DNA from 2 places in the Paenibacillus sp. J22P143 genome. Region 1 is predicted to be linked to the other one. Evidence: riboswitches for the same ligand, from Rfam matches in the RefSeq annotation. Region 1 holds a riboswitch; the other holds the start of a gene.

The links. Region 1 has a riboswitch for ZMP and ZTP ahead of rpiB (ribose 5-phosphate isomerase B). Riboswitches for the same ligand answer to the same signal wherever they lie in the genome.
Positions count from the first base shown of each region.
Region 2: linked by a shared signal. The riboswitch ahead of AC58PQ_RS21815 (GNAT family N-acetyltransferase) and the one ahead of rpiB (ribose 5-phosphate isomerase B) in region 1 are both predicted to bind ZMP and ZTP.

Region 1 covers NZ_JCAUAQ010000011.1:19,542-38,940, forward strand. Annotated here, with positions in the region: gene prfA (peptide chain release factor 1) at 1-230, shown strand, start outside; gene prmC (peptide chain release factor N(5)-glutamine methyltransferase) at 230-1,123, shown strand; gene spoIIR (stage II sporulation protein R) at 1,278-2,084, shown strand; gene AC58PQ_RS16570 (L-threonylcarbamoyladenylate synthase) at 2,219-3,292, shown strand; gene AC58PQ_RS16575 (manganese efflux pump MntP) at 3,451-4,011, shown strand; gene AC58PQ_RS16580 (low molecular weight protein arginine phosphatase) at 4,064-4,636, shown strand; ZMP/ZTP riboswitch at 4,690-4,770, shown strand; gene rpiB (ribose 5-phosphate isomerase B) at 4,875-5,333, shown strand; gene AC58PQ_RS16590 (TIGR01440 family protein) at 5,350-5,955, shown strand; gene glyA (serine hydroxymethyltransferase) at 5,992-7,242, shown strand; gene upp (uracil phosphoribosyltransferase) at 7,533-8,162, shown strand; gene wecB (non-hydrolyzing UDP-N-acetylglucosamine 2-epimerase) at 8,231-9,367, shown strand; gene AC58PQ_RS16610 (AtpZ/AtpI family protein) at 9,591-9,812, shown strand; gene AC58PQ_RS16615 (ATP synthase subunit I) at 9,812-10,192, shown strand; gene atpB (F0F1 ATP synthase subunit A) at 10,239-10,937, shown strand; gene atpE (F0F1 ATP synthase subunit C) at 11,017-11,241, shown strand; gene atpF (F0F1 ATP synthase subunit B) at 11,323-11,808, shown strand; gene AC58PQ_RS16635 (F0F1 ATP synthase subunit delta) at 11,805-12,338, shown strand; gene atpA (F0F1 ATP synthase subunit alpha) at 12,371-13,885, shown strand; gene atpG (ATP synthase F1 subunit gamma) at 14,014-14,871, shown strand; gene atpD (F0F1 ATP synthase subunit beta) at 14,917-16,314, shown strand; gene AC58PQ_RS16655 (F0F1 ATP synthase subunit epsilon) at 16,370-16,774, shown strand; gene AC58PQ_RS16660 (NADH-quinone oxidoreductase subunit A) at 17,280-17,645, shown strand; gene AC58PQ_RS16665 (NuoB/complex I 20 kDa subunit family protein) at 17,630-18,148, shown strand; gene AC58PQ_RS16670 (NADH-quinone oxidoreductase subunit C) at 18,145-19,146, shown strand; gene AC58PQ_RS16675 (NADH-quinone oxidoreductase subunit D) at 19,150-19,399, shown strand, end outside.
Region 2 covers NZ_JCAUAQ010000019.1:105,700-117,121, reverse strand. Annotated here, with positions in the region: gene AC58PQ_RS21860 (CBS domain-containing protein) at 1-322, shown strand, start outside; gene AC58PQ_RS21855 (Nif3-like dinuclear metal center hexameric protein) at 391-1,185, opposite strand; gene AC58PQ_RS21850 (HD-GYP domain-containing protein) at 1,213-2,316, opposite strand; gene AC58PQ_RS21845 (hypothetical protein) at 2,686-3,150, opposite strand; gene AC58PQ_RS21840 (sugar phosphate nucleotidyltransferase) at 3,307-4,650, opposite strand; gene AC58PQ_RS21835 (glycosyltransferase family 4 protein) at 4,690-5,805, opposite strand; gene AC58PQ_RS21830 (DUF6492 family protein) at 5,802-6,626, opposite strand; gene AC58PQ_RS21825 (toxic anion resistance protein) at 6,764-7,855, opposite strand; gene AC58PQ_RS21820 (hypothetical protein) at 7,871-8,533, opposite strand; gene AC58PQ_RS21815 (GNAT family N-acetyltransferase) at 8,692-9,414, opposite strand; ZMP/ZTP riboswitch at 9,461-9,539, opposite strand; gene AC58PQ_RS21810 (DUF3221 domain-containing protein) at 9,735-10,643, opposite strand; gene AC58PQ_RS21805 (DUF1801 domain-containing protein) at 10,806-11,234, shown strand; gene asd (aspartate-semialdehyde dehydrogenase) at 11,275-11,422, opposite strand, start outside.

The DNA.
Region 1 (19,399 bases):
AATTGCGTGAAGAAGAAGAAGCGAAATATGCCGGCGAGCGTAAAAGCAAAGTCGGAACGGGCGACCGTTCAGAGCGTATTCGTACCTACAACTTCCCGCAAAGCCGTATTACCGATCACCGCATCGGCTTGACGTTGCACCGTTTGGAAACGGTTCTTAACGGCGATATGGCGGAAATTGTGTCAGCGTTAACGATTGCTGCACAATCCGATGCCTTAGAGGCGATGTAATGACGACTGTGAAAATGACTGTAAGAGAAGCCTTTGTGAAGGCTTCTTCTTTTTTAGGGGAGCAAGGCGTGGCGGAGGCTTCGTCTTGCACGGAGTTGTTGCTGCAGCACCTGTTAGGCGGCTGCACGCGCACGGAGCTCCTGTTCCGCTGGTGGCAGGAACCGATGCCCGAAGAGCTGGTCGCCACGTGGGACCAGCTGGTAGCAAGGAAGGCCGCGGGTGAGCCGGTGCAGTATATCACCGGCGAGCAGGATTTCTTCGGCCTTCCGTTTGAGGTCGGGCCGGCCGTGCTGATCCCGCGGCCGGAGACCGAGCTGCTCGTGGAGGCTTTGCTCCACGAGGGCTCGCGTCTGTTCCCGCAAGGCGCTCCGCTGCTTGCGGATGTGGGCACCGGGAGTGGTATCATCCCGGTGACGATCGCGCACGCGCGCCCTACGTGGCGCGTGGCGGCCAGCGACATCTCCGCGGCAGCGCTGGAGATGGCCGTAAAGAACGCGCAGCGCCACGAAGTGGCTGAGCGGATCGAGTGGCTCGAGGGCGACCTCCTCGAGCCTTATATTGAGCGCGGGCTCGCGCTGGATATGGTGGTGTCGAACCCACCATACATCCCGGATGGCGACCTGCCGGCGCTGATGCCCGAGGTGCGGCTATTCGAGCCGCACACGGCTTTGTTCGGCGGTGTCGAGGGACTCGACCTGTACCGCCGATTGATTTCGCAGCTGCACCGGCTGCCGCGAATCCCGACCGTGGTCGGGTTCGAGGTGGGCATCGGGCAGGCGGAGGCTGTTGCGGCGTTGCTGCGCGCCGCAGCTAGCTGGACGGAGATCCGCTTCGTGCAGGATCTCCAGGGGATCGATCGCCACGTGATCGCGATCCGCTCTCCAGAGCTGTAGCCGATGCTCCGAGATCGGCTAACCCTATCTATCAGCTGCGGTAACTCTAGCAACTCTACCATTTTACAAAAAATCATAGATTCATAGGTTTAGCCCCGCCTACTCTTGTCCATACTGGTTAGTATTATAAGGGACGGGAAAGGGGCTACTCTCCATGGTTAAGAGAACAGAGCGCCAATCATTTAAGAGTTTATTATTCATTTCTTTTGCACTTATTCTTATGATTATGTGTTGGGAATCCAATCGGACGAATGCGGCGGTAATTTCGCCTACGATACCAGAGGAGTCCATTCGTTTGCGTATTCTAGCAAATTCGGATTCTGCGCAAGACCAAGCACTGAAACGCGAGATTCGCGATGCGATTATTGCCCGTATGCAGGAGTGGGTTGTTGGACCACATTCCTTGGACGAGGCGAGAGCCGTTGTGAATGCGCATTTGCCCGAATTTGATCAGCTAGTTGGAGAGATGATTGCGTCCCGTGGCTATAGCTATCCGCATACGGTTGATCTGGGAGTTGTCCCTTTTCCAACCAAAATGTACGGAAATGACGTCTACCCAGCAGGGGATTATGAGGCATTGCGTGTTGTGATTGGTTCTGGTGAAGGCCAGAATTGGTGGTGTGTGCTGTTTCCACCTTTATGCTTCGTAGATTCCGTGTCCGGCGAAGCCGTAGCATCTGCAGCAGTTGTCGTGGCCAAAACGACAGATGAGAACGGCAAGGAAAAAAAGCCAACCAAAGAAGCTAAGGCTAAAGCTAGCGAAACATCGTCTGCCAAAAAGAAAGATGATGCTTCAGCCAAAGATAAATCAGCCTCCACATCCACGGAGAAATCCGTGAAGAAAGAAAAGGATGCCGAAGTTGTGGCAGCAGCAGCAACGCCTTCAGATGAACCGGCGCAACCGAAAGTGAAATTTTTTATCTGGGAAATGTTTAAGGCGATTTTCTCGTGGTTTAGCTAGCGTCGAGTAGAGTGAGAAAATGCTGCACTTTGGTAGAATTGTAAACGATTGAGTCTATGAGCAGCTTGTCCGAAATACGAACGAGTGGTGCGAATGGGATATTCCCATAGAATTTCAACGAAGTAAGGATGAGAATGATCGTGACAACGTACTGGAACGTGGAACAAGGCGATGAGAACACCATCGCACAGCAACTCGCAGAAGCAGCTCGGCTTCTACAATGGGGGGAAACGGTCGCTTTTCCAACTGAAACGGTGTACGGTTTAGGCGCTGATGCGACGAATACGAAAGCCGTGGAACATATTTTTACGGCAAAAGGAAGACCCTCCGACAATCCTTTAATTGTACATATAGCTGATGTGAAGCAGCTTCCAAGCCTTGTGCAAGCCGATTGTCTCACCCCCGATCATCAAGCTCTTATGAAGGCTTTCTGGCCCGGACCCTTAACCATTGTGCTACCTGTACTTGCAGGTAGCCTTTCGCCGTTAGTCACAGCGGGGCTGCAAACGGTGGGGATCCGTATACCGGACCATCCGGTTGCTTTGCATCTGCTGCGAGAAGCAGGGCTGCCTATAGCAGCACCAAGTGCGAACAGCTCGGGCAGACCGAGTCCGACACTAGCCTCGCATGTGCGTGATGATTTGGACGGCAAGATTGGCGGAATTGTAGACGGGGGTGCAACGGGTGTTGGCGTGGAGTCCACGGTTATTCAACTTGTAAATGGCGAGTTATTTATACTGAGGCCGGGTGGCGTGACAGCTGAGCAGCTGCAAGCGGTTTTGCCAGAAATGCATATTCATGTGTCCGAGCCGACTGAGGTAGAAGCCTTGGATACCCCTCGCGCACCAGGTATGAAGTACACACATTATGCGCCGAAGGGCTTTATGCACATCGTTCAAGGGGATGATGGGCAGGAAGTTTCAGCGTGGATTCAACGCGATATCGATGCCGCGAAGTCACGAGGGGAGTCGACGGGCATTCTCACGTTCGAAGAAAGAGTAGCGTGCTATCGGGCGGATCTCGTACTCGCGTGCGGCTCCTTATCCCAGCCGGAAACGATAGCTCGGGGGCTTTATGCCGCTCTGCGGACTTTTGATCATAAAGGTATTAGCTATATTGTCGCAGAAGGTGTTCCAGATTCCGGTATTGGCCGTGCGATTATGAATCGACTGCTGAAAGCAGCGGGTCATGAGCGGATCCGTCTCTAAAATATAAGATTGTATAAGTTTCACGCACTAAATTGTTGTATATTTCTGGATAAACGCTACCGTCCAAGTAGGACGTCGTAGCCGTTTATTGTGACTAGCATGATTCCCAGTTTGTCCGCATATCTTGAGAAAGAATCGTGGACAAGGGGGATCGTGCTATGCTCGCATCTGGGGTACAAGTTGGGCAACTCATGACAATTGGGATTATGGCGATTGCTTTGGGCCTAGATGCTTTTTCGTTAGGAATTGGCATAGGAATGAAGGGCATTCGTCTGATCGATATTTTGAAAATTAGCATAGTCATCGGACTTTTTCATGTGCTCATGCCGCTGATGGGGATGTTTATGGGGCAGTATGTGTCCCTCCTTCTGGGTAACGTCGCTACGGCTGCAGGGGGTTGTTTACTTATTCTGCTCGGTGCGCATATGGTATACAGCTCGGTACGTGGGGAAGAAGCTACGGCATTCGATCATCGGACGCTATGGGGACTCATCATTTTTGCCCTAAGTGTTAGTATAGATTCGTTCTCTGTGGGCGTTTCTCTCGGGATGTTTGCCACGGACATTGTGCTTACGGTGCTCATATTTGGTCTGTTTGGTGGTTTGCTTTCGATAGCAGGCTTACTGCTGGGCAGACGAGTTAGTGGTTGGGTTGGGGAATATGGTGAGGCATTCGGTGGACTTATCCTATTAGGGTTTGGGATCAAGTTTTTGCTGTGATACAATACGGGTAATAACGGACGGTGCAGCCGTTTATTTCAAGGAGGATTTCATGTTGCGAATTCTATTTGTCTGTACAGGAAATACGTGCCGCAGTCCGTTAGCTGAAGGTTTGCTGCGTATGAGGGTGCATCAAGAGGGGCTTGCGGCGGAGGTTCGTTCAGCAGGTGTGTCGGCCATGACAGGTGGTCCGATATCGAGAAACAGCCAGTCGCTTCTTCATGAAGCGGGCTTTAAGGAATCCATCAGTTCTCTAGCGATTACCGCGGCTGACGTCGATTGGGCGGATCTGATCCTGACAATGACGACAGGGCATAAACGTACAGTGATTGGGCGTTTCCCTGAAGCGATCGAGAAGACGTATACGCTCAAAGAATATGTAGAGGACGATGCTCGTATTCTCAAGGCGATTGAAGAGCAGGAGCAGCTTGCGACGGAGCTTCAACTGAAACAGGCGCTGTCCCAAACGGTATCGGTCGAGGAAAGAAGTCGCCTGTACGAACTACAAAATATCATGCCAGATTACGATATTTCCGACCCGTATGGCGGGTCATTAGCTGATTATCGGTATACAGCCGAAGAAATTGGCCGGAGCTTGGATAAATTGGTGAAAAAACTGAGATAGGTCAATATAGCTTTACACATCGCAGGGAATGCGATAAAATACAAGTAACAAGCAAGACTCAATGTAACTGGCGACGAGTGGGGTTAACCACAATGGAGCATTGAGCTATACGGCCGGTCGCCTGGGCACAAGAGCAACGCGCGTTTTCTAGCGTGTGCGCTCTTTTTTTCGTTTTTGGTGAGCTTTGGGATATAATAGGATGGTCGAATTCGAACAAGTCAAAAGGAGCGTTTAAGTTATGAAAATTGCTTTAGGTGCTGATCATGCAGGCTATCGTTTGAAAGATGTTATCATTCCTTTTATTGAATCATTAGGTCATCAAGTGATCGATTTCGGATGCAGCTGCGGCGACTCCGTCGATTATCCAGACTATGCACTTCAAGTTTGCGAAAAAGTTGTTTCGGGAGAAGCAGACAAAGGCATTCTGCTTTGTGGAACAGGCATTGGGATGTCCATCGCCGCGAATAAGGTTCCAGGGATCCGTTGTGCACTTGTGCATGATCTCTTCTCAGCGAAAGCGACGCGTGAACATAATGATACGAACGTGCTAGCGATGGGTGAACGTGTTGTTGGTCCTGGCGTAGCGGAAGAAATCGTCAAAATCTGGCTGGAAACCGAGTTCTCGGAAGGTGTCCGGCACAAGAATCGGATTAACAAAGTACAGAGTATCGAAGATCGTTTCACGGTACATCCCTAGAGATGAGGGAGCCACAATGACAGATTCGATGTATGAACCTATAGCAGAAGCTTTGGAAGCGAACCTGCGTGAGCTGATTACGGTTGGCAGCTTGCGTCCCGGCAACATCTTGGTGATCGGCACGAGCACGAGTGAAATTCTCGGGCATCGGATTGGGACATCGGGTACGCTGGATGCGGCGAAGCCGATTTTTGAGACGGTTAAGCGCATCTGCGGTGAGTTTGGGCTGCATGCGGCGTTTCAATGCTGTGAGCATTTGAATCGTGCGCTGGTTGTGGAGGAAGAGTTGCTGGCGCTAGCGCCGCAGCTGGAGCCTGTCTCCGTGATTCCCGTGCCGAAGGCCGGGGGCTCGATGGCTTCCTATGCGTACAGACACTTCGTGAAGCCGGTCGTTGTTGAGACAATTCAGGCGCATGCGGGCATCGATATCGGCTCAACGCTGATAGGCATGCATCTGCGCAGAGTCGCTGTTCCCGCAAGGCCGCCGGTTCGCCATATTGGCCAGGCTTATGTCACGATGGCATTCGCTCGGCCGAAGCTGATCGGTGGTACTAGAGCTGTATACTCCGCTGATCAGGCGGATCAACTTTATCAACAAGCTGCACCTGATGCAGATTGCTAATTTACTTTTGATAATCATCCTTAGGAGGAATTCAATATGACAAACTTTTTAAGCAAGCAAGATCCGAAAATCGTAGAAGCCATGAATCTTGAGCTAGGCCGCCAACGCGACAAAATTGAACTGATTGCTTCCGAGAACATCGTGAGCCAAGCGGTTCTTGAAGCTATGGGAACAGTATTAACGAACAAATACGCTGAAGGCTACCCAGGCAAAAGATTCTACGGTGGCTGTGAGTACGTCGACATCGTGGAAGACATCGCTCGTGATCGTGCGAAAGAGCTTTTCGGTGCTGAGCACGCGAACGTTCAACCACATTCCGGTGCACAAGCGAACATGGCTGTATACTTGGCTGCGCTAAACCCTGGTGACACAGTTCTAGGTATGAATCTTGCGCATGGTGGTCACTTAACACACGGTAGCCCAGTTAATGCTTCCGGTATTCTTTATAACTTCGTAGCTTACGGCGTAAGCGAAAAAGATTCCCGCATCGACTACGATGAGGTTCGTAAAGCAGCTTTCAAACATAAGCCTCGCATGTTGGTTGCTGGCGCAAGTGCTTACCCGCGTACGATCGATTTCGAAGCAATGGCTTCCATTGCGAACGATGTAGGCGCATTATTCTTCGTCGATATGGCGCATATCGCTGGTCTTGTTGCAGCTGGCTTGCACCCGAACCCAGTGCCACACGCACATTTCGTAACAACAACAACACACAAAACGCTTCGCGGTCCTCGCGGCGGTATGATTCTTACGCGCAAAGCTTGGGCTGCAGCAATTGATAAAGCCGTATTCCCTGGTTCCCAAGGTGGTCCTTTAATGCATACAATTGCAGCTAAAGCTGTTTCCTTTGGTGAAGCACTTCAACCAGATTTCAAAGTGTACGGTCAAAATGTCATCAACAATGCCCAAGCATTGGCGACAGCTCTTACAGCTGAAGGCATCAACCTTGTTTCCGGCGGTACGGATAACCACTTGATGTTGGTTGACTTGCGTAACCTGGACATCACAGGTAAAGACGCAGAGCACGTTCTTGATGAAATTGGTATTACAGCGAACAAAAATGCGATTCCTTTCGATCCGAAAAGCCCGTTCATCACAAGCGGTATTCGCTTGGGTACACCGGCTGTGACTTCCCGTGGTATGGACGAAGAAGCGATGAAAACAATCGCGAAAGTCATCGGTCTTACATTGAAAAACCCGAAAGACGAAGCTACGCTTGAGAAAGCGCGTGGTATGGTATCGGATCTAACAGCGCAATACCCGCTTTACCCAGGTTTGACGTACTAATCATTATTTGCAGGGGCCAGCTCTTTGGAGCTGGTCTTTTATTTGTTTTTGCGCGAATAGCCCCTACGTCCCTAAAACTTCAGACCATCTTACGTCAGCTGCGGATTGACGGGGCTGCAATTCGTGCTCGTTCGATGATAAAACTTCATTCCCCCATTCTCGATGCAGAGTGGCGGTGACGAGGTTTTTTGTATTTTATAGTTGTTGGTTCTATAGCAGATAAGTTGGATAACATATGATATAATGGACAAGGTTTGCCTGACCTACAAGCTTATATTAGGGAGGAACATATGGGTAAAGTACATATTTGCGATCATCCGCTTATCCAACATAAGCTTACTTATATTCGGGATGAGAACACGACAACCAAGGATTTCAGAGCGCTTGTCGATGAAGTTGCTACCTTAATGGTTTATGAGATTACAAGAAACCTTCCACTGCAGCAAGTGCAAGTGAAAACCCCGGTGACAACAGCAGATTGCCAAGTTATCTCAGGCAGAATGCTAGGGCTGATCCCTATTTTGCGAGCAGGTTTGGGGATGGTTGACGGCGTGTTAAAGCTGATGCCAGCTGCAAAAGTAGGCCATGTCGGTCTCTATCGCGATCCGGATACGCTTCAACCTGTTGAATACTATGTGAAGCTGCCTACCGATGTATTGGAGCGGGATTTACTTGTTATTGATCCTATGCTCGCTACAGGCGGATCCGCAAACGCAGCAATTGAAGTACTGAAACGCAGAGGTTGTACGCGCATTAAGCTAATGTGCCTAATCGCAGCGCCAGAGGGTGTAGCTTCGGTTCAAAAAGAGCATCCTGACGTCGATATCTACGTCGCAGCCGTTGATGATCATTTGAATGATCATGGCTACATCGTGCCAGGTCTCGGGGATGCTGGGGATCGACTATACGGAACGGATTAATTTTCTAAAAATTCAATGCTTACGCAGATAGCTTTCTTAATAGAAAGCTTTAAGGGGAGAAGAAACCGATGAAACGTCTAAAAGTGATTACGATCTTCGGAACAAGACCTGAAGCCATCAAAATGGCTCCGCTCATTCTCGAGCTGGAGAAGCATCCTGAGCACATTGAGTCTCTGGTTTGCGTAACCGCACAGCATCGTCAGATGTTGGACCAAGTGCTTGATATTTTCAAAATCACACCTGACTTTGATCTCAATGTCATGAAGGATCGCCAAACGCTGAACGAAATCACGATGCGCGTGCTGCAAGGCTTGGAGCCTGTGTTCCAAGAAGCAAAGCCAGATCTTATTCTTGTTCATGGGGATACACTAACAACATTCCTGGCTAGCTATGCAGCCTTCATGCAACAGATCCAAGTAGGACACGTGGAAGCGGGTCTTCGGACGTGGAACAAATTGTCCCCGTATCCAGAAGAGATGAACCGCCAATTAACGGGTGTTCTCGCTGATCTTCACTTTGCACCCACACAGCAATCTGCAGATAATCTACGTAAAGAAAACAAATCAGAGTCGCAAATTTATGTGACGGGCAATACCGTTACGGATGTTTTCAAATATACGGTACAACAAGAATTTAATCATCCAGTACTGGAGTGGGCGGCTGGTCGCAAATTAATCCTGATGACAGCGCACCGTCGCGAATCTCAAGGTGAGCCACATCGCCAAATCTTCCGTGCTGTGAAGCGTATTGCTGATGAGTTCGAAGATATTGCCATTGTCTACCCCGTACATTTGAGTCCAGCGGTAAAAGAACCAGCACATGAGATTCTAGGTAATCACCCACGCATCAAGCTAGTAGAGCCATTTGATGTATTCGAGTTCCATAACTTCTATCCACACGCGCATATGATTCTAACGGACTCCGGTGGTCTGCAAGAAGAAGCGCCTTCCTTCGGTGTGCCAGTTCTGGTTCTACGTGATACAACAGAGCGTCCAGAAGGCATCCAAGCAGGAACATTGGAACTAGTTGGAACGGATGAAGAAGCGGTCTATACGCGTGCTCGTGCGCTGCTGACAGATCCAGAATTGTACAATAAAATGAGCCAAGCTGCGAACCCTTACGGAGATGGAAAAGCGTCAGAACGCATTGTTCAAGCGATTCTCCATCACTTCGGTAGGACTAAGGAACGCCCAGAAGCTTTCTAACCGTGACAAAATCATGACAAACGCTACAGCGTACAGTTCGACTGTTCGGTTTGAAAACGCGCAAACCCTAGAGCCGCAAGGCTCTAAGGAGTTTTGTAAGATGTGACAAATGAAGTTCCGTCAATTGACAAACTTAGCATGGCTTCGATACAATGAATGAGGATTCGTAGCAGATAAGCTACGAGACGCGTTTTCCCATGTGGAAAACACCCAGGAGGGTGCAATGAAACGGCCAAATTCCAATGATAATCCTTGGCGGGCAGTAGCGTTAACTAGTGCAATTGGCATAGACCTTGTCGTATGTTTGGCAGCCGGATATTTCTTCGGAGATTGGTTAACTGGCGCACTAGGTGGACAGATCTGGTTGTTAGTCGGGTTTTTACTTGGGCTTGTAACCGGCGTCATTAGCATTTACTTCATGATAAAGCAGTACGGAGGGCTATGATGGACGACTTTTCAGCCACTCTGAAAACGGTTCAAAATGTGTTTCTATTCTTTTTATCCTTTTGTTTGGCTGCATGGGCGCTTCTTGTCGATTACCGCATTTACATTGCAGGACTCATGCTTGGCTCCATTGCTAGTATGATCAGTGCAAGGTTTCTGGCCTGGAAGATTAGCAAGCTGGCAGCAGCTGCGATAGAGCAGTCAGGGCGCAAGGTAACCCTTGGCTTTCTGACAAGGGCAGCAATCGCTGGGTTTGTAGGTTTGGTTGCCGTCAGGTATCCCGAACATGTTGCAATAACCACGACGATTGTTGGATACTTTTTTGCTCAATTGGCAACACTCGTACTGGGTATTCTTTCTATTAGGAAGTCTAAGAAGTAATTCCACGATGTAACTTCAACGGATGAAAGGGGTGAAAATGGAAAATATGGAACATCATGCACCAGGGTTTGAGTGGTTAGGTTTTCATTTCGATGCATCAGCACTGATGATGATCAGCATAACCACGGTTATTGTATTAATTCTTGCATTCGCTGGTACTCGTAAGCTTTCCGTATCGAATCCTTCGAAAATGCAAAACTTCATGGAATGGACGATTGAGTTTGTAGAAGGCATCATCGGAAGCACAATCGGTTCCAAGCACGGTAAGGGATTTATTGCACTTGGTCTTACGCTCATCATGTATATCTTTATCGGTAACATGCTCGGCCTTCCTTTCTCAATTGTAACGGAAGATCACGCATCTTGGTGGAAATCACCAACAGCCGATATCGCAGTTACTGGAGCGCTTACGCTTATTGTAATCTTCCTTAGCCACTACTTAGGGATTACACGAAACACCAAGCATTACTTTGCGCATTACTTTGAGTTTAAAGGGGCAATGTTGATCCTTCATTTAATTGAAGTTGTCTCCAAGCCGCTTACGCTCGCCTTCCGTCTTTACGGTAACATCTATGCAGGTGAAATCATGATAGCTGTCATCATGGGGTTAGGCCCGGTTGGTGTTGTGCCTCTCGTTGCATGGCAGGGCTTCAGTGTGTTCGTAGGTGCAATTCAAGCCTTCGTATTCACGATGCTGACCATGGTTTATATCTCGCAAGCGTTAGTTCACGATGAAGAGCACTAAGCAATTAGACTTACCTCGGGTAGTCTCGAGTCACTAATAAAACAAACAAAACCTAAGAGTTTAGAGGAGGATTTTATCAATGGGAGCAATAGCATTAGTAGCAGCAGGTATCGTATTCGGTTTGGGAGCACTAGGTGCAGGTATTGGTAACGGTTTGATCGTAGGTCGCGCTTTGGAAGGTATTTCCCGTCAACCAGAACTTCGTGGTACGCTTCAAACAACAATGTTTATCGGGGTAGGTCTAGTTGAGGCTATGCCAGTCGTTGCATTGGTTCTTGCGTTCTTGTTCATGGGGAAAGCATAAGAAAGCGTTTGGCGTTGATGGCCACAGTCGCCACCACGCCTTCGTTTTGCCCACGTTATCAGAAGGGAGTGACGTTACTTGTTGCATATTGAATGGTCCACATTTTTTATACAAATAATTGCGTTTTTGATTCTATATGTGTTGCTTTCCAAATTTGCGTTCGGTCCTCTGTTTGGCATGATGGAAAAACGCAGACAATTGGTTAAAGAACAGATTCAAACAGCTGAAACAAGCCGTAAACAAGCTGATCAACTGTTAGAGGAACAAAAGCAAGCGCTGCAACAAACTCGTAAGGAAGCTTACGATATTATTGAGCAAGCGAAACACACAGGTTCCAAGCAAGCGGATGATATTATTCATGCTGCTAGTGCAGAAGCGAATCGTCTGAAAGACGAAGCGTTGAAGGATATCGAAAATGAGAAGAACAAAGCGGTTGCCGCTCTTCGCAGCCAAGTTGGCGCGATGTCCGTTCTGATCGCATCCAAAATTATTGAGAAACAAATCGACGAAAAGTCACAAGAAAAACTTGTTGAGCATTACCTCAAAGAGGTAGGAGGCAACGTATGAGTGACATCGTCGTAGCGAAGCGTTATGCCAAAGCTTTATTCGAAGTAGCGAAGGAAAAGAATTTGATTTCCCAAGTTGAAGATGAGCTTAAATCTGTAGCTAGTGCGATTAGGGATAATGCAGACTTGCAGAAGTTCCTGAACCATCCGAACATCGGGAATACCGCTAAAACGGACCTGCTGAAGCAGATTTTCGAAGGCAAAGTTTCCGAACCGGTGTGGAACACGCTGCTAGTCTTGATTGATAAAGGAAGACTATCCATTTTGGATGCCTTAGTGAGTGATTTTACGAAGGTTGCGAATGAAGCTCTTGGACAAGCGAGCGCTATCGTTTACTCAGCATTCGTATTGTCAGATGCACAGCAAGCGGAAATTGCTTCACATTTTAGCAAAGTAACAGGTAAAACGATTCGTGTTTCGTCCGTGGTTGAGCCTAAGCTGCTCGGCGGCGTACAAGTGCGTATCGGTGATCGTTTATATGATGGAAGCTTGGCAGGCAAGTTAGACCGCTTGTCCAAAGCATTAGTTTAACACAAGCACTGTAAGAATAGGGGTGAAGTTCGTTGAGTATCAAACCTGAAGAAATCAGCTCATTGATTAAACAACAGATAGCAAACTATAATTCCGATATCCAAGTGGTTGATGTAGGTACAGTCATTCAAGTTGGTGATGGTATCGCTCGTGCTCACGGCTTGGAAAGCGTAATGGCAGGCGAGCTGCTTGAGTTTCCAAGTGGCGTTCTAGGTTACGCGTTTAACCTGGAAGAAAGCAACGTAGGTATCGTTATTCTCGGACCTTACAAAGATATTCGTGAAGGCGACCAAGTTAAACGTACTGGCCGTATCATGGAAATCCCTGTAGGTGATGCACTACTAGGCCGTGTTGTTAACCCATTGGGTCAACCAGTCGATGGTAGAGGTCCTATCGAAACAACTGGATTCCGTCCAATCGAATCCCCAGCACCAGGCGTTATGGCCCGTAAATCGGTACATGAGCCAATGCAAACAGGGATCAAAGCGATTGACGCGATGGTACCAGTTGGCCGTGGACAACGTGAGTTGCTCATCGGTGACCGTCAAACAGGTAAAACAGCGATTGCAATCGATGCGATCATCAACCAAAAAGGCAACGGCGTTAAATGTATCTACGTTGCTATCGGTCAAAAGCAATCCACTGTCGTAGGTGTTGTTGAAACACTTCGTCACGCTGGCGCTTTGGACTACACAATCGTTGTAACAGCTTCTGCTTCTGAGCCTTCACCAATGCTTTGGTTGGCTCCGTACGCAGGTTGCGCAATGGGCGAGTACTTCATGTACAAAGGCGAGCACGTTTTGATCGTCTATGATGACTTGTCCAAACAAGCAGCTGCTTACCGTGAGTTGTCCCTCTTGCTTCGTCGTCCACCGGGTCGTGAAGCTTATCCAGGGGATGTTTTCTACTTACACTCCCGTCTTCTAGAGCGTGCTGCGAAATTGAATGATGAGCTAGGTGGCGGTTCTATGACTGCACTTCCTTTCATTGAGACACAAGCAGGCGATATCTCAGCATATATTCCAACGAACGTAATTTCGATTACGGACGGACAAATCTTCCTAGAATCCGACTTGTTCTACTCAGGTCAGCGTCCAGCGGTTAACGTTGGTAACTCTGTATCCCGTGTAGGGGGCTCTGCACAAACGAAAGCGATGAAAAAAGTTGCCGGTACACTTCGTGTTGACTTGGCACAATATCGTGAGCTTGCTGCATTTGCTGCATTCGGTTCTGACTTGGATAAAGCTACACAATCGCGTTTGGACCGTGGTGTTCGTACGCTTGAAATTTTGAAACAAGGTGTTCACCAACCGATGTCATTGGAGAAGCAAGTTGCTTCCCTTTACACAGTTGTTAAAGGACATGTGGATGATCTTCCTGTTCAAGACGTTACACGTTTTGAAGGTCAATTCTTGGCTTACTTGGAATCGAACCGTCCAGAAATTCTACACAGCATTCGTGACACGAAGGATATCACTCCGGATAACGATAAAGCGCTAGTAGAAGCTATTGTTCAATTCAAAAAGAGCTTCGCAGCTTCTGTATAAATCATGATGGCAGAGCTTCATGTTGAAGTGAAGCTCTGCCTACCGTGTTAATCCTGGGCAGGCTGATCGCCTGAATTCAGGTCTTCGAATGAAGGCTTTTCTAAGCCTCAAAAGAGAGGTGAGCAGGTATGGCAAAAGGAATGCGCGAGATTAAGCGCCAAATCAAGTCCACACAAAGCACGAAGCAAATTACGAGAGCGATGGAAATGGTCTCTGCAGCAAATTTGAGACGAGCACAACGTTCTGCGGAAGCAGCGCGTCCTTACTCAGACAAGTTGAAAGAAGTCGTTCAAAGCATCGCAGCTGGAAGCAAAGGGATCAAACACCCGATGTTACAGACACGCGAAGTGAAGAAGACAGGCTATTTAGTAATCACCTCGGATCGTGGATTGGCCGGAGGTTACAACGCTAACGTGTTGCGGAAGGTCATGACCGAGATTCGTGAAAACCATAAATCAACAGCTGAATATTCGATTTTTGTAATCGGACGTAAAGGCAGTAACTTCTTCCGCAAACGCAACATGCCAATTGTAGAAGAAGTAACGGGTGTTCCGGATTCACCGAAATTCGCGGATATCAAATCTGTCGCTTCAGCAGCAGTAAAAAACTTCGAAAACGGAACGTATGACCAGTTGTTCTTGGTATACAACCAATTCAAAAATGCGATTACCCAAATTCCAACGATGATCCGCCTGCTTCCTATGGAAGAAGTTACTGGCGTGGCTGCTGCTAGTTATGAGTATGAGCCATCACCAGAAGGTGTTCTGGAAGTATTGCTTCCTAAATATGCAGAAACGCTTATTTACAGTGCGGTACTGGAAGGTAAAGCAAGTGAGTTTGGTGCGAGAATGACAGCGATGAACTCCGCTACGAAGAATGCAACGAAAATGATCAGCGGCTACACATTAGCTTACAACCGTGCGCGTCAAGCTTCGATTACCCAGGAAATATCGGAAATCGTTGCTGGAGCGAACGCGAACGCATAACAATGAAGCTTCTACGGAAGCAAAGCTTTTCTTAGGAGGGAAACCATGAGCAAAGGGCGCGTTGTAACAATTACAGGGCCAGTCGTCGACATTGAGTTCGAACGCGGACAACTCCCTGAAATCTTGAATGCCATCAAGATTGAAAAAAATGATAATGGCGTACTATCCACAATGACAGTCGAAGCAGCAGTTCACCTTGGTGACAACCTGGTTCGTTGTATCGCAATGTCCTCAACTGACGGACTTGTGCGTGGAGCAGTAGCTACAGATACAAAAGCTGCAATTACTGTACCAGTTGGAGCAGCAACACTAGGTCGCGTGTTTAACGTATTGGGAGATCCGATTGATGGAATCGAAGAAGTTGACCGTACATTAACAAGCGGCATTCACAAAGAAGCTCCAGCTTTCGACAACTTGTCGACAAAAGCAGAGATTCTTGAAACAGGTATTAAAGTTATCGACCTTATGGCTCCTTATGTTAAGGGTGGTAAAATCGGTCTCTTCGGCGGCGCGGGTGTAGGTAAAACCGTAACGATGCAAGAGTTGATCCACAACATTGCACAAGAGCATGGCGGTATCTCTGTTTTCGCAGGCGTTGGAGAGCGTACTCGTGAAGGTAATGACCTTTACCACGAGATGAAAGACTCCGGCGTTATCGCAAAAACAGCGATGGTATTCGGTCAAATGAACGAGCCTCCAGGCGCGCGTCTTCGCGTAGCTTTGTCCGGTTTGACAATGGCTGAGTATTTCCGTGATGAAGAAGGTAAAGACGTTCTTCTGTTCATCGATAACATCTTCCGTTTCACACAAGCAGGTTCTGAGGTTTCCGCTTTGTTAGGCCGTATGCCTTCCGCGGTAGGTTACCAACCAACCCTAGCTACAGAAATGGGTCAATTGCAAGAGCGTATTACCTCCACGAAAAAAGGTTCCGTTACTTCCATTCAAGCGATTTACGTTCCTGCCGATGACTATACGGATCCGGCTCCTGCAACGGCTTTCGCCCACTTGGATGCAACAACGAACTTGGAGCGTAGTATTGCTGCAGCAGGTATCTTCCCTGCGGTAGATCCACTTGCTTCTTCTTCCCGTATCTTGACGCCAGAAACACTTGGCGAAGATCACTATAGAACAGCACAAGGCGTTAAACAAATTCTTCAACGTTACAAAGAGCTTCTGGATATTATCGCAATCTTGGGTATGGATGAGTTGTCCGATGAGGACAAATTGACTGTACACCGTGCGCGTCGTCTCCGCTTGTTCTTGTCTCAGCCGCTTCACGTTGCTGAGCCGTTCAACGGTTTCCCAGGTCTTTATGTACCATTGAAAGAAACTGTGCGCAGCTTCAAAGAAATCCTTGAAGGTAAGCACGACAACCTTCCTGAAGTAGCTTTCCACAACGTTGGAACGATCGAGGACGCTATCGAGAAAGCAAAAACACTGTAAGCTTGGCATCTAGCGGGCGACGGGTTTTGCTAAACTCTAAGGAAGGAGAATCCAAGTGAGTACATTCCTACTGGAAATTGTTACACCGGAGCGCAAAGTGTACGCTGAACAAGTGAGCATGGTTAGCGTGAAGGGTACTGAAGGGGAGCTTGGAATTCTGCCGAATCACATTCCATTGGTCACTCCACTGAGAATTGCACCGATTACTGTGAAGAAAACGGGCTCTAAAGACGAAGTCATTGCAGTGAACGGCGGTTTCATGGAAGTGCGCAAGGATAAGGTGGTTATTTTGGCGGAAAGCGCCGAGCTACCTGAACAAATTGATATTGATCGTGCGAAGGCAGCGAAAGACCGTGCGGAGAAACGTCTTGCGGATAACAAGCAAGATAACGTGGATTTCAAACGTGCTGAAGCTTCTTTACAAAGAGCAGTGACTCGTATCGAAGTGTCCGGGAAATAAATATATGGTTAAAAGCGGGGGAACTTCGGTTCTTCCGCTTTTTTGCGTTTAAATGGGAAGAGAAAAACTGCCCCTCTCTAATGAGAGGAGCAGCATAGGTGAATGCTTCATTTTAAGCGTGATGCCAGATGGTGGATTCCCCTGTTTTCGGGCAAGGTGGGAAGGTTTCGCCTGCTGTTAGTTGAATGCTCTGCCCGTCGGCATCGCGATAGCGACCTGTTTCGGTAACTTTGTCATTGGTTCTATGTTTGTGATTAGCATTTGATCCAGTTGCCATGTGAATAATCAGTCCTCTCTTGTATCAAAATAGGGAATGTGGCAAGAGCCGCTATGCCCAAGCCCAATGAATAGTATTACCCGTCTACGTGGTATGCTACTCTTAACGTGAAAGAATTAATGTCGACGCATAACCCCCTTTTTGTTATACTAATATAGGTGATTATTACCAAAACTACTTAAAGGGTAAGAAACGCAAATAAGAATTGGAGGCGGTTACATTCACATGATGTATACAAATAACTATGTAATCGTAGCGATTTTCCTTGGGTTAGGCATTGTTCTCCCCATTGTAGCGCTGACGATTGGCAAATGGTTAAGACCGAGTAAACCCGTCGATGAGAAGTACACGACGTATGAGAGTGGTAATGAGCCTGTAGGTGAGGGGCAAATCCGGTTTAACATTCGTTATTATTTGTACGCTTTGATGTTTGTCATCTTTGATGTGGAGACCGTATTCCTCTATCCTTGGGCTGTTGCTTTCGATCAGCTTGGATTGTTTGCTTTAATCGAAATGTGTATTTTTGTAGCCTTGCTTGCCATAGGATTAATATACGCTTGGAAGAAGAAGGTGCTGCGATGGACTTCAGTTTAGAATCGATTTCCCCCGAAGAACGGGAAGAAATAAACCGCAATGTATTTATGACAACACTGGAGCAGGTTAAAGCTTGGGCTCGCAGTAATTCGCTTTGGCCATTGACCTTTGGCTTGGCTTGTTGCGCGATCGAAATGATGGGAACTGGCGGATCTCACTATGATTTAGACCGATTCGGAGTCATCTTCCGTACGTCACCTAGGCAATCAGATGTCATGATTGTGGCAGGGACAGTTACGAAGAAAATGGCTCCTTTGCTGCGCCGTCTTTATGAGCAAATGCCTGAACCGAAATGGGTTATCGCGATGGGCTCCTGTGCAACAGCAGGCGGACCTTATGTGAAATCGTACTCGGTTGTTAAAGGTGTCGACCAAATCGTACCTGTGGACGTGTATATCCCTGGTTGCCCACCGAATCCGGCTGCGCTTATCTATGGGATTAACAAGCTTCAGGAGAAGATTCGCTATGAAGCGAAGACTGGGAAGCAGGTGACCAATCGATGAGCGAGGAGAAAAAGCCGGAAGAAGCGGCGGTTCCGACTCCCCCTGTTGGTGAGGATGGAAAAGAGGAAGGCAATGTAGAGAGCGCAGCTGAAGCGAAAGAGGAAATTGGAGCGGAGAGCAATGCCGAAGGTAAAGCGGAAGTAAGTGTAGAAAGCAGTGACGTGGTACAAACGGAGAGCAAAGACGAAGCAAAGACGGAGAGTAAAGCGGAAGCCACTGAGCCGCCTCCGACGGAGGCAGCTCCCGAAGAGGGCAAGCCCGTGCCGCCTGAGGCTGGCGCAGCAGTTACGGACGCGGCGGCTGAGCGCGCCGCGGCAAGAGCCGCGCGCTTCGCAGCGCGCGCGGCCACAGAGGCGGGCGAGCCTGCGCCCGCCGGGGCAACAACGCCTGCGTCCGCGGACGCTGGCAGCGAAGATCCGGCGGCCAAAGCCCAGGCCGCCGCAGAAGCCCGCGCCGCGCGTGCCGCAGCACGCGGAGCGAAGACCGATTCGGCGGAGCCAGCTGCGCCGAAGGAGCCGTCACCGAACCAGCCGCTGCTGGACCGGTTGGTGACGATCTTGAAAGCCGAGGCAGGCGAAGACGCCGTCGTCGACGCTTTCATCAACGAAAGGGACGCGCATCGCCCTTACGTGGTCATTCACAGCTCGCGCTGGCCGCAGGCCGCGCTGACGCTCCGCAACCACGAAGAGCTACGCTGCGATTACTTGCGCAATCTCTCTGGTGTGGACCAAGAGACGCACCTCGAGGTGGCGTATCATCTGCTTTCCCTCACACACAAGCATGAGTTTTGTGTGAAAGTGAAGACAGACCGCGAGCAAGCCAGCATACCTTCGGTAGCTGATGTTTGGCCGACGGCCAACTGGAACGAGCGCGAAGCCTTTGACCTTTTCGGCATCGATTTCCCTGGCCACCCGAACTTAGTACGGATCATGATGCCTGATGATTGGGTGGGTCATCCACTGCGCAAAGACTACGAACCGCTTGACCCGGAGGTGTAGCACGTGTTACGGACAGAAGAACTCCTGTTAAATGTTGGTCCTCAGCATCCAAGTACGCACGGCGTTTTCCGCGTGATCGTCAAGCTGGATGGTGAAATCATTAGAGAAGCAATACCCGTTATGGGCTACTTACATAGAGGAACAGAGAAATTGGCTGAGAACCTCAGCTATACCCAGATCATCCCTTACACGGACCGTATGGACTATGTATCGGCGATGACGACCAATTACGCGTTAGTGAACGCCGTAGAGA
Region 2 (11,422 bases), on a different contig from region 1:
GCTGGAAGCCTGCCATTATACAGCGATTCCGATTATCAACGAGGAAGGGAAATACGTCGGCACCTTATCCGAAGGAGATTTGTTATGGAAACTGAAGTGCACTCCCGGCCTAACTTTCGTTAATATGGACGAGATTGCTGTAACTGATATCCGAAAACGAATTTATAACGAGTGCGTAGCAATCGATGCTCACATGGAGGATATGCTGGCGCTAGCTGCTGATCAGAACTTTGTTCCTGTTGTTGATAGCGATCGTGTCTTTCTCGGTATCATTCGACGCAAGGACATTATTGAATACTACACGAGAAATATTACGGATTAAACGGTGACATAGAAAGCAGTAGGAATTGGGCTCATCTGCCCCATTCCTACTGCTTTTGTTCTTCCCTCTCACACAATTTGGAAGATCGCACGTTCTTTTATATAGTGAACAGGAATCTCCGGGTACATGCTGGTAAGCATTTTAGCCAATAGCTTCATACCCGGCTCTTCACTTTCCGCATGGCCAAGGACGATTAGGGCCTTGTGTCTTCCTTGAAATACAGCATCCCTTACATACTCAGGCGTTTCCCATTCCGGGCCTTCCCCGTATATGATTAGATCCAACTGCTCTCTTTCAAATAAGGGCAGCGTATTCTGAGCACCGCCTCTGTAACCTGCAAGCAAGCCGATTTTCGAACACTTCATCTCAAGATCTCCGTGTACTCTGACATAAGAAATTCCAAGTTGTTTCTTCACATGTTCCGCGATTCCGCTTACTGTTTCCGTTGGAATTTGCAGGATGGAGGATGCTGCATGATGCTCTTGAACGTAAGGCATCCATTCGAGCTCCTGTATCAGACCCTCCATGACACCATCCGGCTTATAGCGATGCCAGTAATCGTGGAAACGGAATAACGCTATGCCCGATGCTTCCAGCAGTTCTCTCTTTTCCTCATAGACCGGATCATCTTTCAGTTTTGTCCGATCATCATGATGTGAAAAGAATGGCCCTTCATGAGCAATAATTAGATTCGCTCCGCGCTGTATGGCTTGCTCGATGACAAATTGCGTCGGCATGAAGGCGGTCACAATCCCAGTCACCTCTGTGTCTGGATTACCGAACGTCAGCGTATCGACAGTTTGCTCAAGCCTTCCTACCGGATTAATTAACGCTTCGATTATCGCTTTCATATTTACACTCATTCGTAGCCCCTCATGTCACTAGTGTACTTACCTCTCATTGATATGATTAATCATAACATGAAGCGTGGTCGATAAATCAATTTCATAATGTGACTTTAACTTCTCGCCTCGTTCGTTTTTAAGCACTCTGACGACAGGTCTTGATGGAATATAAAAGTTTTGTCGACAGACAACGCCAATTTCTCCCGTGCTTAACTTAACACCTTGCCCCACCGGGAAAATGGCTACTTTATTTCGAAATTGCATCACTTTTTTGATATCAAATAAACTTCCAGCATTCGCATATAAAATCTCCAACGCGTAATGTGGTGCTATGGAATTCCGGTAGGCTCTAGGATGGGTCATGGCGTCATACGAATCAAGCATCCCGATCCAACGCGCATACTCATGAATCTGCGTACCTTTGAGATGATAAGGATAACCACTTCCGTCCATACGCTCATGATGCTGCAGCGCACATATTGCAGTCAGGGATGGAATACCAATATCCTCTTTGAGCATGTTAAATCCTAATTCAGTATGTTTCTGAATTTCGAGATATTCACTTAAAGACAAATTTGCACTACTTAACAGTAACTTTGATGGGATCTGAATATTACCCACATCGTGAAGCATCGCTCCAAGTCCAAACTCAGTTAACTCCTTTTGTGAGTACCCATTTAGCATGCCAAGTTTCGTTGCATAGACACACACATTGATCGCATTTTGACAAAAATGCTGTTCCAACGTGGTTGCTGGAGCCATATTTAATGTGGTGATAGAGACAAGACTTTGACTCCCCTTCTTCATATCTTCAATCACTTTAGATATTCCCTCGAATAGCAATCGCGATATTTCTGTCGTGTTAGCCGATCCCCCCAATGTTGAGGTTGCGCTGAATTTAGTGAAAACCTTGGACAACGCCATTCGCAGCAAAGCGCGGGTATCTTGTTGGATCGACTCTTCTATTGGGATGTCTTCGGTTTCTCGATCTTCAATATACAAGAAGTCAAGCCCCATTTGAACTAACTTTTTAATCATAAATTGTGTAAGTTCTACTCGATGTCCAAGCATAACTCGTCCATGTTCGGACAAAACGGCTCTTCCAATCCGCATGCCCGGTTGGCATAGGGCCGTAGGAACTATAATCATGAACACTACCTCCGCCAAAAGATACATTTTTATCTGTATTCTTTTTAAGTATACGGAGCCGAACAAAAAAATACTGTCGAACACTGAAAGCTATGAAAAAAATATTCTAACACTCGCTTAATTTTTAAAACTATATTTCTACACCTGTTTGACGATGTTTGAATGTTAGTTTTTCATTTTCCGCTTTCCCCAAGGCTTAAACACAGAAAGCAAATACATAGCAATTAATGAGATGATCTGAAGTCCTATGCCTATGCCTATGAATAACGATATCGTGTTAACCACATATGCCCCTTGATTCGCACCTTCTCCCCCCACAAGCTTCTAAAGCAAATATTAAATATTCATAAACTAAGCTAGAGGTTCTCATTAGCGTTGAGAAGGTTCGGCAAGGTTTAATTTCGGATTGTATAGTTTATTTTGCTTTAGGAAAGTTTTCAAACTGCTGCTTTTAAAATGAACAGCAATAACCTCATGTTCTTTCGTAAAAATGAGTAGCGTTGGGAAATAGGTTTTGGATGAACTTATAAATATCACCACTTCTGTAACAGTTCCAGTAATCCATTCAGTATTAATCTTGTACGGAGGTGTAAGCGGAATCTTAATGGCGATCCCTTCACTTGGTTCGATTGCAAATGATACTACGGTACCATTTACAGCATTCAGCCATTCCTTAATCTGGTCCTGCAACGAGTTGGAGTTGGGTATCGTCAGGATGATTTCGCCTTTATGAATATCGAAAACTTCGGCACCATCTGATGCTTCTACAGCTTGAGCAAACAAGAGACTGCATACAACTACAAGAAATAACACGCGCTTCAACCTTTTCAACACTTTAGTCAACCTCCATTCGCAGCTAATATGCCCAATTTCCTGTTAATTCCTCAAAAATATGTAATCCCCTTTCTTTTACTACAATAGAGTGGAAGAGAATGTCATTCCTCTTCTCCCACTCTATTCTCCTTCTGACCGCTGACGAAAACAACAATTTTACCATATTATTGAAATTCGAGTGATATCTTCTTGTGACAGTTCATTCCCCAACAAAACTTCCATGAACGCAAGTTCAGTAACTGCCTTGATCCCATGCTTGGTACCAGCTGGAATTTGCAAAACATCGCCTTCCTGAAGTCTATACAGTTTGTCCTCCATAAGAATCTCTGCGCTGCCTGACAGAATCGTTAGGCTTTCCTGTCGATTACCATGCAAGTGATAACTCGTATGCTTCCCTTGGGTGAGTTTCACAATTTTAATCATGCTTTCTTTTCCTTGAGGTTCATCCCTCCAATATTTCAATGTCTGATAAGTTCCCCAGCTTTTCTCCCCATACATCGGCATCGGTGACACTTGTGTGAGTCTTTCCTTGATCAGATGGGCTTTCTCCTTGTTCGCAATCAGAATACCGTCTGAATTTGCCGCGACAATGAGATCCGAGACGCCAATGACTTCAATGGGATAGGGTAGTTCATTAATGAGATGCGTATTGACGGAATCATTAGATATTCTACCCATGCCTATAATGCTATCTTTCAAAAGAGGGGTTAGCGCTTTCCAGCTGCCCACATCTTGCCATGAACCATCATACCCCATGACAACAGCATGTTGATTGCGTTCAACAACTTCACGATCGAAGCTTGTATTTGTAAGGTGTTCATAAATGGCCAGCCATTCCTCCACTTGGGCTGGATGCCCCTTGTCCTTCAAATAGGAAAGCATGAACCTTAAGGGAAATGCAAATACACCGCAGTTCCACAAAGCATGCTGTTGGATTAACTGAGCAGCAGCTTCCTCATTCGGCTTTTCTTCGAAATGATCGACAAAAGCAAATCCATCGCTGTCCATGGGGAGCACTGGTACAATATAACCGAATTGATCAGAGGGCATCATAGGTTTCGTACCTAGAAGAGCTAGATTAGCCTTAGAGCGTGAAATGACTTCGGGAAAGCGATGAAGTAGACGGAAAAAGGCGGAATCCACATAAGTGTCTACGGGTAGAATACATATCGTTTCATCCGCATCAACTTGCATGCACACATGCAGATACGTGGCAGCTAAAGCGATGGCTGCATAAGTTCCTCTTTTATAGGGTTCACTTATGATAGGAATGTGCTCGCCGACATAATTTCGCGTTATCTCTACTTGACTCTGATGTGTGACGATGCAAGTGGATTGCAGCAAGCCCGCCTCATCCAATTGTTTGCATATTCGCTCAATCATGGATTCTCTAACGCCATCTTCGGATTTCAAAAGCTTAAGAAACACCTTGGAACGGATCTCGTTGGATAAAGGCCAGAGCCTTTTTCCTGATCCCCCGCATAATAGTACAATACGCAAGCCAAATACTCCTTTCCTGCGGAACATCACGCTTCATCCTTATTTCTTCGATTGAATGACTTTCTCAACCACATGCTTCATCAACATCCCCGCACGTTTCCAGGATAGATGAAGCACATCACGTCTTCCATGTCTTCCTTTTCGCTTGCATAGCTCAGGATTCTCGTATGCATTCCTCATAATCATTCTCAAGCTATGATGATCTGGTTCCGCCCATAGTTGACCCTTTTCTGCAAATAGATAGCTGAATGATCGTGAGATCGCGTGCTTACTGTTCATGCTAATGGAGGGGTTCTTCAGCTGAAAAGGTACGAGGAACGAGTTATTATGTGTTAGGAAATCCATTTGCCCGCCCCAAGCCGTCGTGATGACAGGGGTACCGCTAGCCAACGCTTCAAGAAAAGGCAGCCCAACACCCTCGCCTCGCGTCGGAAGAACGAAAGCATCCCCAAGTGTATATAAACCTTTTAGCTGGCTCTCGCTAAGTCGTCGACCTATAATGACAACGGGAGCTGTATCTTTGTATATACCCAATCTTTTTTTGTATTGCCCTATTTGGCGCTGGATCCATTTCTCATTCTCATAGGGCTCATATCCGTTTGTTTTGATCACAAGAATAACGTTATCTTTCGAGGAAAACTCTTCCCAATACGCGCGTAATAAGCCTTCTGGATTTTTACGGTGCTGGAAGCCGAATACGGATACGAAAGTAAACTTGCCTGCCGCGCGCGGCAAAACAAACTTCTTATTGTTCGGATGAAATACTTTGGTGTTTACGCCATGAGGAACGATGTAAATTGGAACGGTTACACCGCTATTCTGAAGTGCCCGCTTATTATGTTGCGTGGGTACACATACCGCATCGAATTTGTTCATATGCGAAAGCCATTCATTGGGTGTCTTACTTGTTTCCCAAACGGTATTTAAAATAATGGCATCGTATATACTTCGCGCACTCCCCCACTGCATATAGCTCGGAACATCATGATAGATAAGCACTCGTTTACCTAAGGCTAGTTTTTTACCATGTCTCAAATGGCCAACCCTGACGTCAACACCTCTCCGTTTGAGGGAAGCAGCATAGGTTCTACTTGCATAACCAAGACCGCTCGCTTTGTGAACAGGTCCCTTCCAAACCACCACATATGGCTTCATACAGACACCAACTTGAGGGTTTTAACATACCCTTTGCGTTTATGAAGCGATATGGACCGATATCTTTTGGCCAGTGAAGCCATCCTTGAAGCGGTAATTTGGGAGTTACCCAAATGTAAGCTCTTATTCAACGCAGGCTTCAAAATCATCTTGTTAGCCACGGACGAATACAGGAAATTGCCATAGGTTTCGAATTCTGAAAAAGCAAACTGTTTGGATCTATTCATACTTTTCATAATCGCCGAATACCAGCTGGTGTTATGTTTGGACTCAATGGTTTGTTTCAATTGCTTGACTTTCGATTTCTCGAACAACATGTAATGGGTAACGAAGGACAATCTGGCTGAACGATTTCTTCCCATCAATTTTCGATACGTATTGAAATATTCGCCTTGACTCCAGTTCCGGCAGTAAAATACGGTCTTATTGCCCACTTTGAAGACATGCGGACGAATGAGTACGGTATCAGCATCAATGACCATATAGTATTTGGACGAGCACAAGGTATCGCCATTCAGCTTAAGTAACTGCTGATAAAACCATCCAGTCCGATCCCATGTTTTGGATTGATAATGGATATCCTTTTTCGTGATTGGAAGAACCGTATCTTCATGAACGAAACGACATCCTTTTCTCGCACATAGATCAATAATTCGTTGTTTCCATGGAGCTATAATAATGATTTCACCAATCGGATGCTTAACATATTTTCTTACTGCATCAATCACTAGGGGGAGTGTCCCCAGATCCTTCTCAATAGCTGGGATTAGCACATCAATTTGAGGTGCATGACCAAGCTTATCTTTAATCTGCATGAACATTCGCTCATCTCCATTATTCAAACGTATGGATTATCATATGTCGGTAGAAAGAAATGGCATGGGTTAAGAGGCAGAATGACGCCATAAAAAAAGCCGCCAAGGATAAGATCCTTGACAGCCATTACATCTTATACAATTTATTCCAAAAGCCCGCTTAACTCCGAAGCTTTTATTTCGGCATTCGTTTTATTCCCAGGCGATAAACCAAGACGTTGTGTCATTTGCTGGCTAATGTTCCCAAGCCTCTTAGTATGCTCTGTTGCTGATTGAATGATTGTCCGATTCGACTGTTCAAATAAATCCAATGCAGCGAAAAGATCGGTCATTCCTCTTTCGATCGAGTCCATTTGTAACCCTGGTTTCCCAAGTAACTCGTTCGTTCTTTGCGTTGTTTCTTTCAACAATCGCGAGTTATCCTCGAACATTTTATTGAGCGTTGAATTCGCGGAATTGACAGCTTCAATGGTTTGTACTTGATCCTCAATCGCCATAGAGATCATGGCTGAGACCGTAAGCAGATTCTGTGTTTTATCGATGGTCGCATCAACGGCATCAATGAGTTTATCGTTATTGTCATTGATAATGTCTGTTCCTGCAATCGCTTGTTGATACAAGATGACCATCTCTTGAAAGGACTGGATGCGCGTCACAACCTTACGAAGTCCTCTCTCCAAATGTGTTTTACGATGTTCATTCTCGGGCTTGGCAATTTCGACTTCGAAAAGCTGCTTTAAGTTCTCACCCATGGCAATCCGCATTTGCAAATTGTATACGGACTCAATTGAATTTTTCTTCAACGTTTTCATATAAGCCATATTCTCTTCAAGCGTTTCCTTCCCATTTCGAAGGGATTGCACGATGGCATTGACGTTTGTTTTCACGGATTGATACTTGTAAATATAGTTCTTCAGAGGCGTCTTTTTCATCATTTTCTCAAAAAAACCAAGCTGTTTGCTCTTACTCAACGAATCAATTTCGCCGCGCAGCTTCAAAATATTGTTTTGGACCTCTGAGCGTTTGCCTGACATCAATTCATTTACAGGACGTTCTAGCATAGCTAAGGATTGTCCAGCCTGCTCCATGGTTTTGGAGCCCATACGTCCGATGGAATCCATTAAGGTTTCTAATTCCATTGTATCCGTTGAAGAGACTTTCTCGAGCAATTGTTTCGCTTCTTGTTCAACTTTCTGCAAATCTGTCGACTTTAATTGCACCAATTGGGTTGTCAAGGTTCCATACCTCCTTTAGTCTGTTGAACGATAGCGTTGTTGGATCAAATCCATGCGTGTTTGCAATTCAATTAAATCTTTTTGTTCAATGGTTTCTACATAATCCGAGAGTTTGGAGTTGATATCTTTGATACCGGTAAGCAGAAGTCGACGATTTAATCTTTTCGCTTCCCCACCCAACTTCAGAAAGGGATTAATCGCACTATTGAGGTCCTTGAAGATCAATCGTTGTATGTTATGATTCATATTTGCATCGTTTAGTTCTTTTAACTGCGGAATCAATCGACCTACCCTGGCAAGTAAGCTAAGTGTCTTTTCGACGATTTCATCATCTAAGGTATTCTTCTGCCCCTCTGAGATGATCGTTTCTTCGATCACATGGATATACTCGGAAATGGGTCCCCAAAAAGGATCATTTTCCGCTTTGTGTTCAATTTCCCTTGGAGCCGGATTGGAACTAGAAGCTTGAGGCTTATTCGAGTTAGGCTCACTTATAGGAACTGGCATCGTTGTCCCTTGTAGGGCACTGGAAGATCGCGTAAGTACGTAAATACTTCCTAGCGACAACGTAGTTGGCACTAATAAATTAATGGACTCTGGTAAAAACCCAGACGTAATGAGACTGACGACATATCCTGCAATCGAGATGCCTGCAGCGACTTTGAATTGCTTTTGCATGATACCTTCACACCCCTGTTCCATCATGTTACCCAATAAAATCATATATGCACTAGCGATTGATGTCAATTTATAACAGTAAAATAACTAGCTAGAAAAAGATTCGTCGGAAGGTGTCAACGAATCCTATAATGATTAATCAATCATATACAACCGAACTAATTCATAATTTTCCGTTCATATAAGTTCGCGCTCCAACCGTTCCCTTCGAATCTCCCTCGAAATATTAAACCAAGACTGCGGTAATAGTCATTCAGTGTTACGTTATTTGCCATGCAATCTAATCGCAGCCAAGCTTTTCCTTTGTCCTTAATGTAGGCTTCTGCCCAAGACAATAACCTACTGCCATAACCTTGCCCCTTATATTTTCGCGAAACAACTAAACGGTGTACATAACCAGCATCGTCATGAAACATGTCTCCCCAAACCTCTTCGTACGCCCAATGGATGGAAAAACAACCTACAAGCTCACCGTTCAGACTGGCAACAAACACTTCTTTTTCTTGAATAATTGACTCAAAATACGCCCTCGTGTACCGATCTTCACGCCACTGTGTGAACCCCTTGGCGGATTGAATCCATTGGGCTGCTTCTATATATAATTTCTGCATGTCTTCCAAATCGTCTAGATGTGCTTTTCTTATGACCAACAACTCGTTTTTCTTTTCAATGTTGCGCTGGTTTGGCTCTTGCAACGCTTCTTTTTGCCATTGATACTCTATCTTTGAAGCAGTAGCGATTGCCCGCACTTCGCCAACGGTATAAACATTGAAATCCTGTCCCCAGTTACTCGATACGGCGAACACATCGTACGGACCTGCCATATCTAACAGATCTACCTTTTCATAAATAAGGACTGCCACATTCCTAGCTCGTTCCATCGCATACCCCTCCTTGAAATAAAAAAGCATTTGATCCATTGATCAAATACTTTGCCCAGGCGAACGGCTTATGGAATATGTGCTCCCCCGTAGTGATCTACGTTTCGCCAGTTACACATACCAAATATTACCTTAATTATATTCGGAAGGTTCAATGAAAATCAATAGAAATTCATCAGTAAAGCTTCTTCCGATATCTGTTTCTTAGGCGATAGTGCTTTTTCATCAGAATCCGTTGCGGCAGGTTTGCTCCAAAGGCAGCGTAACGATATTGACGGATATCCCCAAAATAACTAGTTCAATCTGTATTACACCATCATTTAACCCTCAATGTCGACCTTCGTCACGAATTTCTCCGTACCGAACTCATACCCAGCAAACCAAACTTTTATCTGTTTTCCGACAGTGATGTCGGAGAATTGCGCATGTTCGCTTCCCCTCCATACTTGAGTAAACGGAAGAAGTCTAAGATTCACCCCATCGACTTCAAGGATGCGTTCCGTGTTCACGCCTTCGCCAGTTGTAACTAATCCTGTGACCTTGCCGCTAGCATCACCAATGCCTTGGTCCAGTGCGATAATTTCAAGGCGAAGCCCCGTCGTTTGACCAGGGTAACTCGTTAGCATTAAACCTTCTGCCCACACCTTGACAGTTGATCCGATCTGAACCTCATTCGGTTGCAGCTTCTTACCTTCAAACTCAATATTTGCATCGTCTGACATGCTATACCACGCAGCATCAGGCATTTTCTTGTCTTGGCCTATGAATTTATCGGATGATACGACTAAAAACCTTCCCTTTTCGTCAACAGCAGTAATTCTCCCACTCATGCCAGATTGCACATCAATCGTATAGACCGTAATGTTAAGCGGAAACTTGGCGCCAATCGCCTCATAGATGGCTTGTTTTAGTTTGGCTTTCTCTGCGTCCGACAGTGATTTGTCATGTTCGCCTACGCGGCGCACCTCCAGAAAGGCTTCTTGGTCAGTACTATAGGAGGACTGAGGTTTGACTTGATGTTTTTCAAAGACTGCATGCAAAGTGGCTAGCTGATTTGCATATTTTTGTAGGTCTTCTTTTGAAACATACTTCAGCTTTGAAGGTGTCTCATGCTGCAGAATAGCTCCTCCGTTAGGATCCCCTACATTTCGTTCACCGCAACCTGCTACCAGTACACCAACAAGAATCGTACATTGTAGTGTTTGAAACCAATATGCCTTATTCCACATGAAATAATCCCTACTTTCTTCCACGCATTCATTTTTCATTTTCAATCCCAGTTGTATGTATTAGACGATCATTCCCTTATTAAAGTTTCTAATTCCAACACTTCTTTGATAAAATGAAAAGGAGAAGCCATCACGCTGGAAAATCGATAAGGAGTGTTTTCTATGGCATACGAAGCCAAAATGAAAGAAACGGATAGCAGCGTCCTTGAGTTTATTGAAAATGTCGAGAGCGTGAAGAAACGTGAAGATGCCTATAAATTATTAGATATTTTTACAGAAGTGACAGGTTATGAAGCGAAAATGTGGGGTCCTAGCATTATAGGATTTGGCACTTATCATTACAAATATGAGTCAGGACATGAAGGCGATGCACCACTAGCTGGTTTTTCCCCGCGGAAAGCCAAAATCAGCTTATATGTTGCGCCAGGTGATACGCGTCGTGAGGAATTATTGAAGAGCTTTGGCAAACATGAGGCTACTAAAGGCTGCGTCTACATCAACAAAGTAGCAGATATCGATGTAGAGGTTTTAAAGGCATTAATAAGCCAATCCGTCTCATTTATGAAAGAACTCTACCCGAGTCATGAGTGAAATAAAAACAGCAAGCATACTAGATGCTTGCTGTTTTTATTTATTTCGCTTGAATATAACCTTCAGCTTTAAGCAATTCGGCGATCAGAACAGCACCACCCGCTGCGCCGCGTAATGTGTTATGCGATAATCCAACAAATTTATAATCAAACATGGCATCCTCGCGCAAACGCCCAACCGAAACACCC